2 regions of the Brenneria rubrifaciens genome follow, and region 1 is predicted to be linked to the other one. Evidence: predicted binding sites of a transcription regulator. Region 1 holds the regulator's gene; the other holds the start of a gene.
The links. The regulator Fur, encoded in region 1, represses iron uptake genes when iron is present. The targets are predictions, from matches to a motif close to ATAATAATGAGAACNACTATCAA.
Positions count from the first base shown of each region.

Region 2: the regulator Fur is predicted to act here: its motif matches at 3,045-3,067, upstream of exbB (tol-pal system-associated acyl-CoA thioesterase).

Region 1 is NZ_CP034035.1:1,156,915-1,161,989, forward strand. Features, by position in the region: gene nagE (N-acetylglucosamine-specific PTS transporter subunit IIBC) at 1-27, shown strand, start outside; gene glnS (glutamine--tRNA ligase) at 220-1,878, shown strand; gene fur (ferric iron uptake transcriptional regulator) at 1,948-2,397, opposite strand; gene fldA (flavodoxin FldA) at 2,742-3,269, opposite strand; gene EH207_RS05445 (methyl-accepting chemotaxis protein) at 4,227-5,075, shown strand, end outside.
Region 2 is NZ_CP034035.1:284,689-289,763, forward strand. Features, by position in the region: gene dkgA (2,5-didehydrogluconate reductase DkgA) at 1-482, opposite strand, end outside; gene EH207_RS01375 (DedA family protein) at 700-1,353, opposite strand; gene metC (cystathionine beta-lyase) at 1,581-2,774, opposite strand; gene exbB (tol-pal system-associated acyl-CoA thioesterase) at 3,143-4,165, shown strand; gene exbD (TonB system transport protein ExbD) at 4,171-4,593, shown strand; gene EH207_RS01395 (substrate-binding domain-containing protein) at 4,634-5,075, opposite strand, start outside.

The DNA of each region.
Region 1 (5,075 bases):
GCGCTGAAGAAAATCAGTCAAGAGTGACGCCATTTGGCGCCATGTGAATGGCGGTCCGTTATATTCAGTAGCGTCATATCGGTTAAATATGCGGGGTGAGATCACTGTCTCACCCTTTTTTTTCATCATTGATAATTTAATGAAACTAACGGTTGTTTCCAGGCGTAGCTTGTTGGATCATTAACGGTTATAGGTCGTTTTAGCATTGAGGAATCGAGAATGAGTGAGGCTGAAGCCCGCCCAACTAACTTTATTCGCCAGATTATTGATGAAGATTTGGCATCCGGTAAGCACGATCGCATTCAGACGCGCTTTCCACCGGAGCCTAATGGTTATCTGCATATCGGGCATGCGAAGTCTATCTGCCTGAACTTTGGTATTGCCCGTGACTACCAGGGGCAGTGTAATCTGCGTTTTGACGATACCAACCCGGTAAAAGAAGATATTGAATACGTCGAGTCAATCAAACGTGACGTAACATGGTTGGGTTTTTCATGGAGCGGTGATGTTCGCTATTCTTCCGATTATTTCGATCAACTGCATCTGTATGCGGTTGAGTTGATCAGCAAAGGGTTGGCGTATGTTGATGAACTGACGCCGGAGCAGATTCGTGAATACCGTGGATCGCTGACGTCGCCGGGTAAAAATAGCCCTTATCGTGACCGTACCGTACAGGAGAACCTGGAGCTGTTTGAAAAAATGCGTAACGGGGGTTTTGCCGAAGGAACCGCCTGTCTGCGCGCTAAAATTGATATGGCATCGTCGTTTATCGTGATGCGCGATCCGGTTCTCTACCGTATCAAGTTTGCTGAGCATCACCAGACCGGTAATAAGTGGTGCATCTACCCGATGTATGACTTTACCCACTGCATTTCCGATGCGCTGGAGGGGGTGACCCACTCCTTGTGTACGTTGGAGTTTCAGGATAACCGCCGTTTGTATGACTGGGTTCTGGACAACATCACCGTTCCCTGCCATCCGCGTCAGTATGAGTTTTCTCGTCTGAATCTTGAATATGCCATCATGTCTAAGCGTAAGCTCAATCAACTGGTCGAGGAAAAGATTGTCGAGGGATGGGATGATCCGCGAATGCCGACCATTTCCGGTTTACGTCGTCGCGGCTATAGCGCCGCGTCTATCCGCGAGTTTTGTGCGCGTATTGGCGTCACCAAGCAGGACAACATTGTCGAAATGGTGGCGCTGGAATCCTGTATCCGTGACGACCTGAACGAAAATGCACCGCGTGCTATGGCAGTTCTGGAACCGGTGAAACTGATTATCGAAAATGTGCCTTCAGACCATGAAGAGTGGGTCATCATGCCGAATCATCCGAACAAACCGGAGATGGGCACGCGCCAGGTGGCGTTCAGCCGTGAGGTTTATATTGATCGCGCTGACTTTCGTGAAGAAGCCAACAAGCAGTACAAGCGTCTGGTGCTGGGCAAAGAAGTTCGTCTGCGTAACGCTTACGTGGTCAGGGCCGATCATATTGAGAAAGACGAGCAGGGCACGATCACGGCCATTTATTGCCGTTACGATCCTGAAACGCTAAGCAAAGATCCGTCAGATGGTCGCAAAGTGAAAGGGGTTATTCACTGGGTGTCGGCCGCACACGCGCTGCCAGCGGAATTTCGCCTGTACGATCGTCTGTTCAGCGTCGCGAACCCGGCAGCGGCGGATGATTTTCTGTCCACCATTAACCCGGATTCACTGAAAGTCGTTCACGGTTTTGTTGAAGCAAGTCTGGCGCAGGCTGAAGCCGAAAAAGCCTATCAGTTTGAACGAGAAGGTTATTTCTGCGCAGATCGCGTTTACTCTCGTGCTGGGCATCTGGTGTTCAACCGTACGGTAGGCTTGCGGGATACTTGGGTTGGCTAACGCCGGGTAGATTGGTCAGATGAGGTAAAAAATAAAACCGCCGCGGCGGTTTTATTATATGCGGTAGATTTATCTTTTTGCGTCGTGCAGGGTTTCGTTTTCACGGCAATCCCCGTTACTGCAATGCCCATATAGATACAGACTATGGTTAGTCAGCTTGATGCTGTGTCTTTCAGCGATTTCGCGCTGGCGCCCTTCAATGTATTCATCACGAAATTCAATGACTCTGCCGCAATCCAGGCAAATCAGATGGTCATGATGATGTTGTTGGGTCAGTTCAAAAACTGACTTGCCACCTTCAAAGTTATGTCGGGTTACAATGCCTGCGTCATCAAACTGATTCAGTACACGGTAGACAGTCGCCAGACCAATCTCTTCGCCCATATCAATCAGTTTTTTATATAAATCTTCCGCACTGACGTGGTGGCACTCAGGGTCCTGTAGTACTTCCAAAATTTTCAGTCTTGGAAGAGTCACTTTCAGGCCGGCCTTCTTTAATGCGGAATTATTGTCAGTCATGCGGATTTAGTCCTGTTGCTTACTTATCAATGGAGGCTATCTAGCATCTAGCCTATGACATCGGTCGGCTCAAAAGATAGAGCTCAAAAGATAGAATAGTGCCTCATTATAGAACCGTGCATTCAAAATGAAAACAATGGAATGTTAACAATATTATCCCTATCTATACTATAGACATTCAACGCAATGTATTGTTGATAAATGGGGAAATATTTATACACGTACAAAACCGATGGGTATATTGTACAGGTTAATGAAGGGAAGTTAAAAAAATGTGTCAATCATTATAAAAGGTTTTTCCTATCAATTTGGCTCTGATCAGGGTATCAGAGCCAAAAGCCTCATTAACTGACCAGATCTTTCAGACTCAGCTCTTCACTGATCTGTTTTACCCAGGCAGAGACGCGATCGTTGGTCAACTCAGGTTGACGATCTTCGTCGATAGCCAAGCCGATGAAATGGTCATCATCAGCCAAGCCTTTGGAGGCTTCAAAGTAGTACCCTTCTGTTGGCCAGTGGCCGACAATGGTTGCTCCGCGCGGCTCAATAATATCGCGGATAGTCCCCATGGCATCGCAGAAATATTCCGCATAATCTTCCTGATCGCCACAGCCAAACAGGGCAACCAGTTTGCCCGTGAAATCGATCTCCTCCAGCGTGGGGAAAAAGTCATCCCAGTCGCATTGGGCTTCACCGTAGTACCAGGTGGGGATACCCAGGAGTAGAATATCGAAAGCCTCAAGGTCTTCTTTACTGCTTTTGGCGATGTCATGAACTTCAGCAACACCGGCGCCCAGTTGCTGTTGGATCGTCTTGGCAATGTTTTCCGTATTGCCAGTATCACTGCCAAAGAAAATTCCTATCAGTGCCATGAATTAGATAACCTCTTGATTCTTAATGATATGATGCCATACCTCATCGACTTATCGGCTCATGATAACAGACACTACCTGCATGAGAAACTCGTATCGGTAAGGATAACTCAATTGGACAATGTATTTTGCTTTGTCATCATTCATAACCGCAGGAACGGATGCTCTTGATGGAATCAATGAAAGAATGGCTGAGTTCTGAAGAAGTGATACCGATTTCATTTGGTCATGTCACGCTCTTCCTGGCCATATCTTGATATCCTCCATTCCCTTATATTTTGCGGAAAAGAAACATTCAAATTGGTAGCCCTTTTAAAAATGAACTTTTGTTTATGTGAAAGTGTGTCAAATGTAATGAAGCTGCATTGTTTTACTCTTTATAATGCTAACTCACTTAGCAGATAAATTAAAAAGCTGATAAATTTTAAGAAATTTCGTTAGTGTCGGTTTTGGCAAGAAATAATTAGTAGGGTAATTAAGTGTTACAATAAATATCGTATTGCCAGCGTATTAACATACTCAATTCTTGGAGAAAACTCACGGTAAAATATCGAATTCTCCAGAATAGTGAGAACGCGTAGGACGTTCCGGTACAAGGCGGGATGCCCGGTTACCCCGCGGCGCGGTTTTCACTACTCTTGAACGAAGCGGGCACTTAAATGTTGATGGTCAGTAAACGGTTTTTGGTATAACTCAATCAGATAAATAGCTTAATTCATATAAAACTATGAGATTGTTCACGGAATGGAAAAACAGTCGTCGAAAAGATATATCCAGCTATAAATATTCTCTGAATTTTGTCGATTAATAGCGTGATCCTGTTGGGTTTAATATCGTGAAATTCGGGTGCCGGAGAGAAAAGGCATATTTCGTAGTATGAATTTTCCAGACTCTGTATGTCGAACAACGATAAAAACCATCCTTATTATATTTTACCGCCTAGAGTTGGAGTGAGCTATGAGTTCTATAAAGAACATTACCATTAGAACGGCAATGCTGTGGGTGCTGGGCACCTTTTGCGTGCTGTGGGGAGGCGTGTCGATATATACCATGTTCTCTTTTAAAGAGATGACAACGACATCCAAGACCAGCACTCTGCTGGTGCAGAACATGAACTTTGTGAATCAGGGGAATGATCAATATTTCCGTATGGTAACGCGTTTGGCCCGATCCGTTGATGCCCGGCGCAGCGGCGACAATACGACGGCGGAGCAGGAGCAGGCTTCGGCATTGGCGGCCCTTAACACGTTGAAATCGGATTTGGCGACATTCAATACCATCGACCATGCAGGACTGGATGATGAACTGGTCCAGGCGGTCAGCCGCGACTGGAATGACCTGATTGTTCAGGGCATTGAACCGTTGTATCAAAAAGCTGCTGGAAATATGCTGGATGATTATCAAAATCTGGCCAGAGATGGTGTACCGCCATTAAGCCGTAAGTTTGGGGCATCGCTGAGCGCCTTTAATAAAGCCGGCTCAGAAAAGTTTGCTGCCGCAGGTGTTCGTTTTGAGGAAATCACCTTCATCGGCCAGGTTATTTTGCTGGCGGGGTTGATCATCGGTCTGGTGCTACTGTTTCTGACTGACCGTTATCTGGTGGTCTGTCTGGTGCGTCCTTTGAATGTTCTGCGCGATCATTTCGGCGTGATTGCCTCGGGCCAACTGGGTAAACCGATTGTTGATTTTAGCCGTAATTGCGTTGGCAGATTGTTCCCGCTACTGCGCGAAATGCAAGCCAGTTTAGCAAATACTGTCAGCATTATCCGAGGCAGTACGGATTCTATTTATCAGGGGGCGTCGGAA
Region 2 (5,075 bases), 870 kb from region 1:
TCAATCTGGTTAATCACAGGCAGAACACCGGTTTCATCTTTCAGACGCTGTAAATGGTGAGCATGGAAGTTGCTGACCCCGATGCTTTTGGTCAGCCCCTGTTCCTGTAACTTAATCAACCCTCGCCAGGCCTCCACATAAGTGTTCTGTTGCGGCAGCGGCCAATGAATCAGGTACAAATCCACATAATCCAGCCGCAGTTTTCGCAGGCTGGCTTCCAGCGCCTGTTGCGGATCGTTCTGATCGCTGTTCCAGAGCTTGGTCGTAATGAATAATGCGTCACGCGGAAGGTCCGAATTCTGCAATGCCCGGCCGACACTCTCTTCATTGTTGTAAATCGCCGCGGTGTCTATGGCGCGGTAACCTGTATTTAAGGCTTCAGTGACGGCATCCACCGTTTCTTTATTGCTTGCCTGCCAGACGCCGAGGCCCAACTGCGGCATGATATTGCCGTCAGCCAGTTTAATTTTGGGTTGCGTCATATCATTCTCCTTTTTCATCCGTTAATCAATATGATATCGGGTGGTTAACGGGAGTTGACAGCCCATCTATACCGCGATCCGATGCGATATCGAACCGCTTACTAGAACGGGTATGCCGCTTCATTCTAGTAGAAAAACATTTTCATGTTTTATACCCGCTTCATAATTTCGGTCGGCAAGCGTTGTCGATTGCCGGAGGCGTGGTTTCCCGTGGCGACTAAACGCTATTTTTACGCCATACCACCACGGCCATGCCGATCAATCCGCACAGCAGCAGAACCATAGGAAGAATGATCAGCGCGGTCATCACCTGATCTTCATGGCGTTTTACCAGCGGAATCTGGCTCAGGGCGTAACCCAGCGTCACGATCCCCCCGACCCAAAGGAAGCCGCTTAGCCAGTTGAAGATCTGAAAACGGGTGTTGTTCAGACCAGAAATACCGGCCATCGTCGGTAACAGCGTTCGGATAAAAGCCAGAAAACGGCCGATCAGCAAAGCGACCAGTCCGTGGCGATGAAAAAGATGGTAGGCACGTTGGTGATAGTGGGCGGGTAACTGTAACAGCCAGCTTTTCACCAGCCGGGTATCGCCCAGCCAGCGCCCTTGCAGATAGCTGAACCAACAACCGAGGCTGGCGGCCACGGTCAGCAGAATCATGGTGGGGAAGAAACTCATGACGCCTTTGGCAATCATGGCGCCCGTCAGTAATAACAGGCTGTCACCCGGTAGAAAGGCGGCCGGCAGCAAAGCATTTTCCAGCAATAAGGTGGTGAACAAAATACCGTAAATCACCCATATGACTTTGGGATCGGCCAGCGCGCTGAAATCCTGCTGCCATAGCGCCTGAATAATTTCGTGAACCACGCTCATATTACTTTCCTGCCAGGTGACTAAGCCTTAAAAAAACAATCGTACTTAACCTACGCTGATTTACCTACGCTGATTTCAAAGCCGGGATCGCGCGTCTATCCTTCCTGATAAACGCTCAATTTTGGCTTAGTTAGGTATAGCAAAGTTCCAGCCAAAGTTTATCTGCTCTATCATACACGCTTGCCTTGCCTGCCGCAGGGAAATCGGGCGATGGGGCGTGATGAGCGTCATATTGCCTGTATTCGGCTAAAACCCGCGGCCAGATCCTCAATCAGATCGTCAACGTCTTCGAGCCCGATATGTAATCGAATTAGGGTGCCGGTAAAATCAACACCCGCAACCGGACGGACGGACGCCAACTCATCAGGCTGATTGGCCAGGATCAGCGATTCAAATCCCCCCCATGAATAAGCCATGCTGAAGTGCTCGAAATGGTCCAGATAGTTTGCCAACTCTGTTTTGCTCAGACGATCTTTCAGCACGAATGAGAACAGGCCATTACACCCTGAGAAATCCCGGACATAGAACTCATGGCCTTTACATTCTGGCAAGGCGGGATGATTAACGACCGCCACGTCGGGGCGCTCTGACAGCCATTTGGCGATGCGAATGCTGCTTTCCTGATGCTGTTTCAGGCGGACGCCCAGCGTACGCAAGCCGCGGCTGGCAATGTAGGCGGTATCGGCGTCTACCATTTGTCCCATCAGGTAGGAGTGCTCGCGCAGTTGTTCCAGACAGCGTTGGTTGGCAACGGCCGTACCCAACATGGCATCGGAATGGCCTACAATATATTTGGTGCCGGACTGCACGGAAATATCTATGCCGAATTCCAGCGCCCTGAACAGAATGCCTGCGGCCCAGGTATTATCCATAATAATGACGATTTCTGGATTAATGCGCCGCGCCGCTTGCACAATCGCCGGAACATCATGAACTTCCATGGTGATGGAGCCTGGGGATTCCAGAAACACGACGCGGGTATTTTCCTGAACGAGTTCACTGATGCCCGCGCCAATCAGCGGATCGAAATAGGTGGTGCCGACATTCAGCTTTTGTAGAACAGTATTACAGAAACTTTGCGTGGGTTCGTAGGCGGAGCCGGTTACCAGCACATGATCGCCCGCCGAAACGAAAGATAGAATGGCGTTGGCGATCGCCGCCGCGCCGCAGGGATAGAGTACGCACCCCGCGCCGCCCTCCAGTTCGGTCATCGCCTCCTGTAAGGAGAAGTGGGTCAGCGTACCGCGGCGGCCATAAAACAGCGCGCCTTTTGCCCGATTGATGGCGGCGTGTTTTTTATCCTGAACGGTGTCGAAGACCAGGGAGGAAGCGCGTTGGATAATCGGGTTTACGGAACCTTGCGTGAATTTCTTGCTGCGTCCAGCGGCGACTAACGCCGTTGCCGTTTTTTTGCTTGTCATAACCAATATCACCTTTTCTCTGTTCAGGTCCTGCCGGGTTATTCAAAACGCCTGTATGACCATGGATTAGCGGGAGGTATCTTTGCCAGGCTTTATACGTTATCACGGCTTGAACGGCGCGTGGATGCGCTTTTCCGTCTGGCGGGAAAAAGGGGAGGCGTTAATGCCATTACGCAGTGTCAAGGGGCTGCCAGCCAGGTGAAGATGAACGTCTTTCAAGTATCAACGCGGTGCAGGTAAAAAGATGGGAGCAAAGCCTGTGGCGTGTAAATAATAATGAGAACGACTATCAATTCACTCAGGGTCTGATATTATTTCAGACGGATTTCTGCGTCATTCAGTGATGGATTAAACGGTGGAGGCACAGCGTGAACATGGCTGTCAGTAACATTACTCAACAAGTGGCATCAGCCTGGCAAAAAAAACGTGGGGCGTTCAGCGCATTTTCCCGTGGCGTACTGGCTATTCTGCTGTTTAGCGCAGGGCTGAGCGGAAATGCGCTCGCGGCCCCTGCGACAGCGCCTATTTCCGGCGATAATTCGGACTCGGCCGTCACTCAGTCCGCCCCTGCTGCCGTGGCGCCGGATACGCTGACGCCGGAGGCATTAGCTTCGACTCCGGCTTCATCGCTCTCGCTTCCTGCGAGCGCCGCGCCGGGGACGAGCAATCTGATGAGAACGGATCTGTCTGTCTGGGGCATGTATCAACACGCGGATGTCGTTGTGAAAACAGTGATGATCGGCCTTCTGTTGGCGTCCGTCATCACCTGGGCGATTTTCTTCAGTAAAAGCGTTGAACTGATGGGAGCAAAGCGCCGCCTGCGTGGTGAGTATCAGGCGCTGGAACAGGCCAGAACGCTGGATGATGCGGCAGAAACCGCTGAAGCTTTCAAAGCGGGCAGTGTGGCGCGGCAACTGCTGGTTGATGCGCAGAATGAACAGGAATTATCCGCCCGTTCTGACGACAACAACGGCATCAAAGAGCGTACCGCTTTTCGTCTGGAACGTCGCGTTGCGGCGGCAGGGCGTCATATGGGGCGTGGCAACGGTTATCTGGCGACGGTGGGCGCGGTCGCTCCCTTTGTCGGGCTATTTGGTACGGTGTGGGGCATTATGAACAGCTTCATTGGTATCGCGCAAACGCAGACCACCAATCTGGCTGTTGTCGCGCCGGGGATCGCCGAAGCGTTGCTGGCCACGGCAATCGGTTTGATTGCGGCCATCCCTGCGGTGGTGATTTATAACGTTTTCGCCCGCTGGATTGCCGGCTATAAAGCGTTGCTGGGCGATGTTGCCGCACAGGTGCTGTTGCTGTTGAGCCGCGATCTGGACGTTGCCGCCAGCAATGATAATCGCGTGTCGTCATCGGCGCATAAACTGCGAGTGGGATAAGTGTCATGGCGATGCATTTGAACGATGATGTGAGTGACAATGGCGAGATGCATGACATCAACGTGACGCCGTTTATTGATGTCATGCTGGTTCTGCTAATCATCTTTATGGTGGCGGCGCCGTTGGCGACGGTAGACATTCGCGTTGACCTGCCTGCATCTTCCGCCGCCCCTCAGCCGCGCCCGGAAAAGCCGGTTTACCTGACCGTGAAAGCCGATAGGCAATTATATGTCGGCGATGACGTGGTGAGTGAGCAGTCGCTGGCTCAGGTACTGGATGCCGCTACCAATGCGAATAAAGAAACCACCATCTTTTTTCAGGCAGATAAAAGCGTGGATTATGAAACCATGATGAATGTCATGGATGCGCTGCGCAAAGCCGGTTATCTCAAGATTGGATTGGTTGGGGCGGAATCCGCCGCCAAATAATCCAATATGGAGAAGTCAATCATTCGCGGTGGCGTCTGATTCACCGACGTGAATCAGGGTGCCGCCAGTGTATCCGGGTCGGTATATAGCGTTTGTCCTCGTCCAGCGGTTGTTGGTCGATCAAACGCGTGATCATCTCAAAGCTGTTTCTTGCCAGCGTTTCACAATCCTGTGCGATGGTATCGATCTTCAGCGGTAAACAATCGAACAGATAGTGGTCGTCAAAGCTGCACAGGCGGATGTCACTTTCCATCAGGTTATGCTGATTCAGGTAGCGCAACACCCCTTCCAGCAAGCCACAGGCGGCGACAAACAGCGCTTTAGGCGGGCGGCCTAGCGTCGCGCATAGCTGCGCGAACATTTCATAGCCTGAACTGGGATGATAGCTGCCATGAATAATCCACTCTGGCCGGCACGCCAGACCTGCTCGCTGTAATCCTAATTGAAACCCTGCCAAACGGTCACGAGTAGGAGAAATGCGC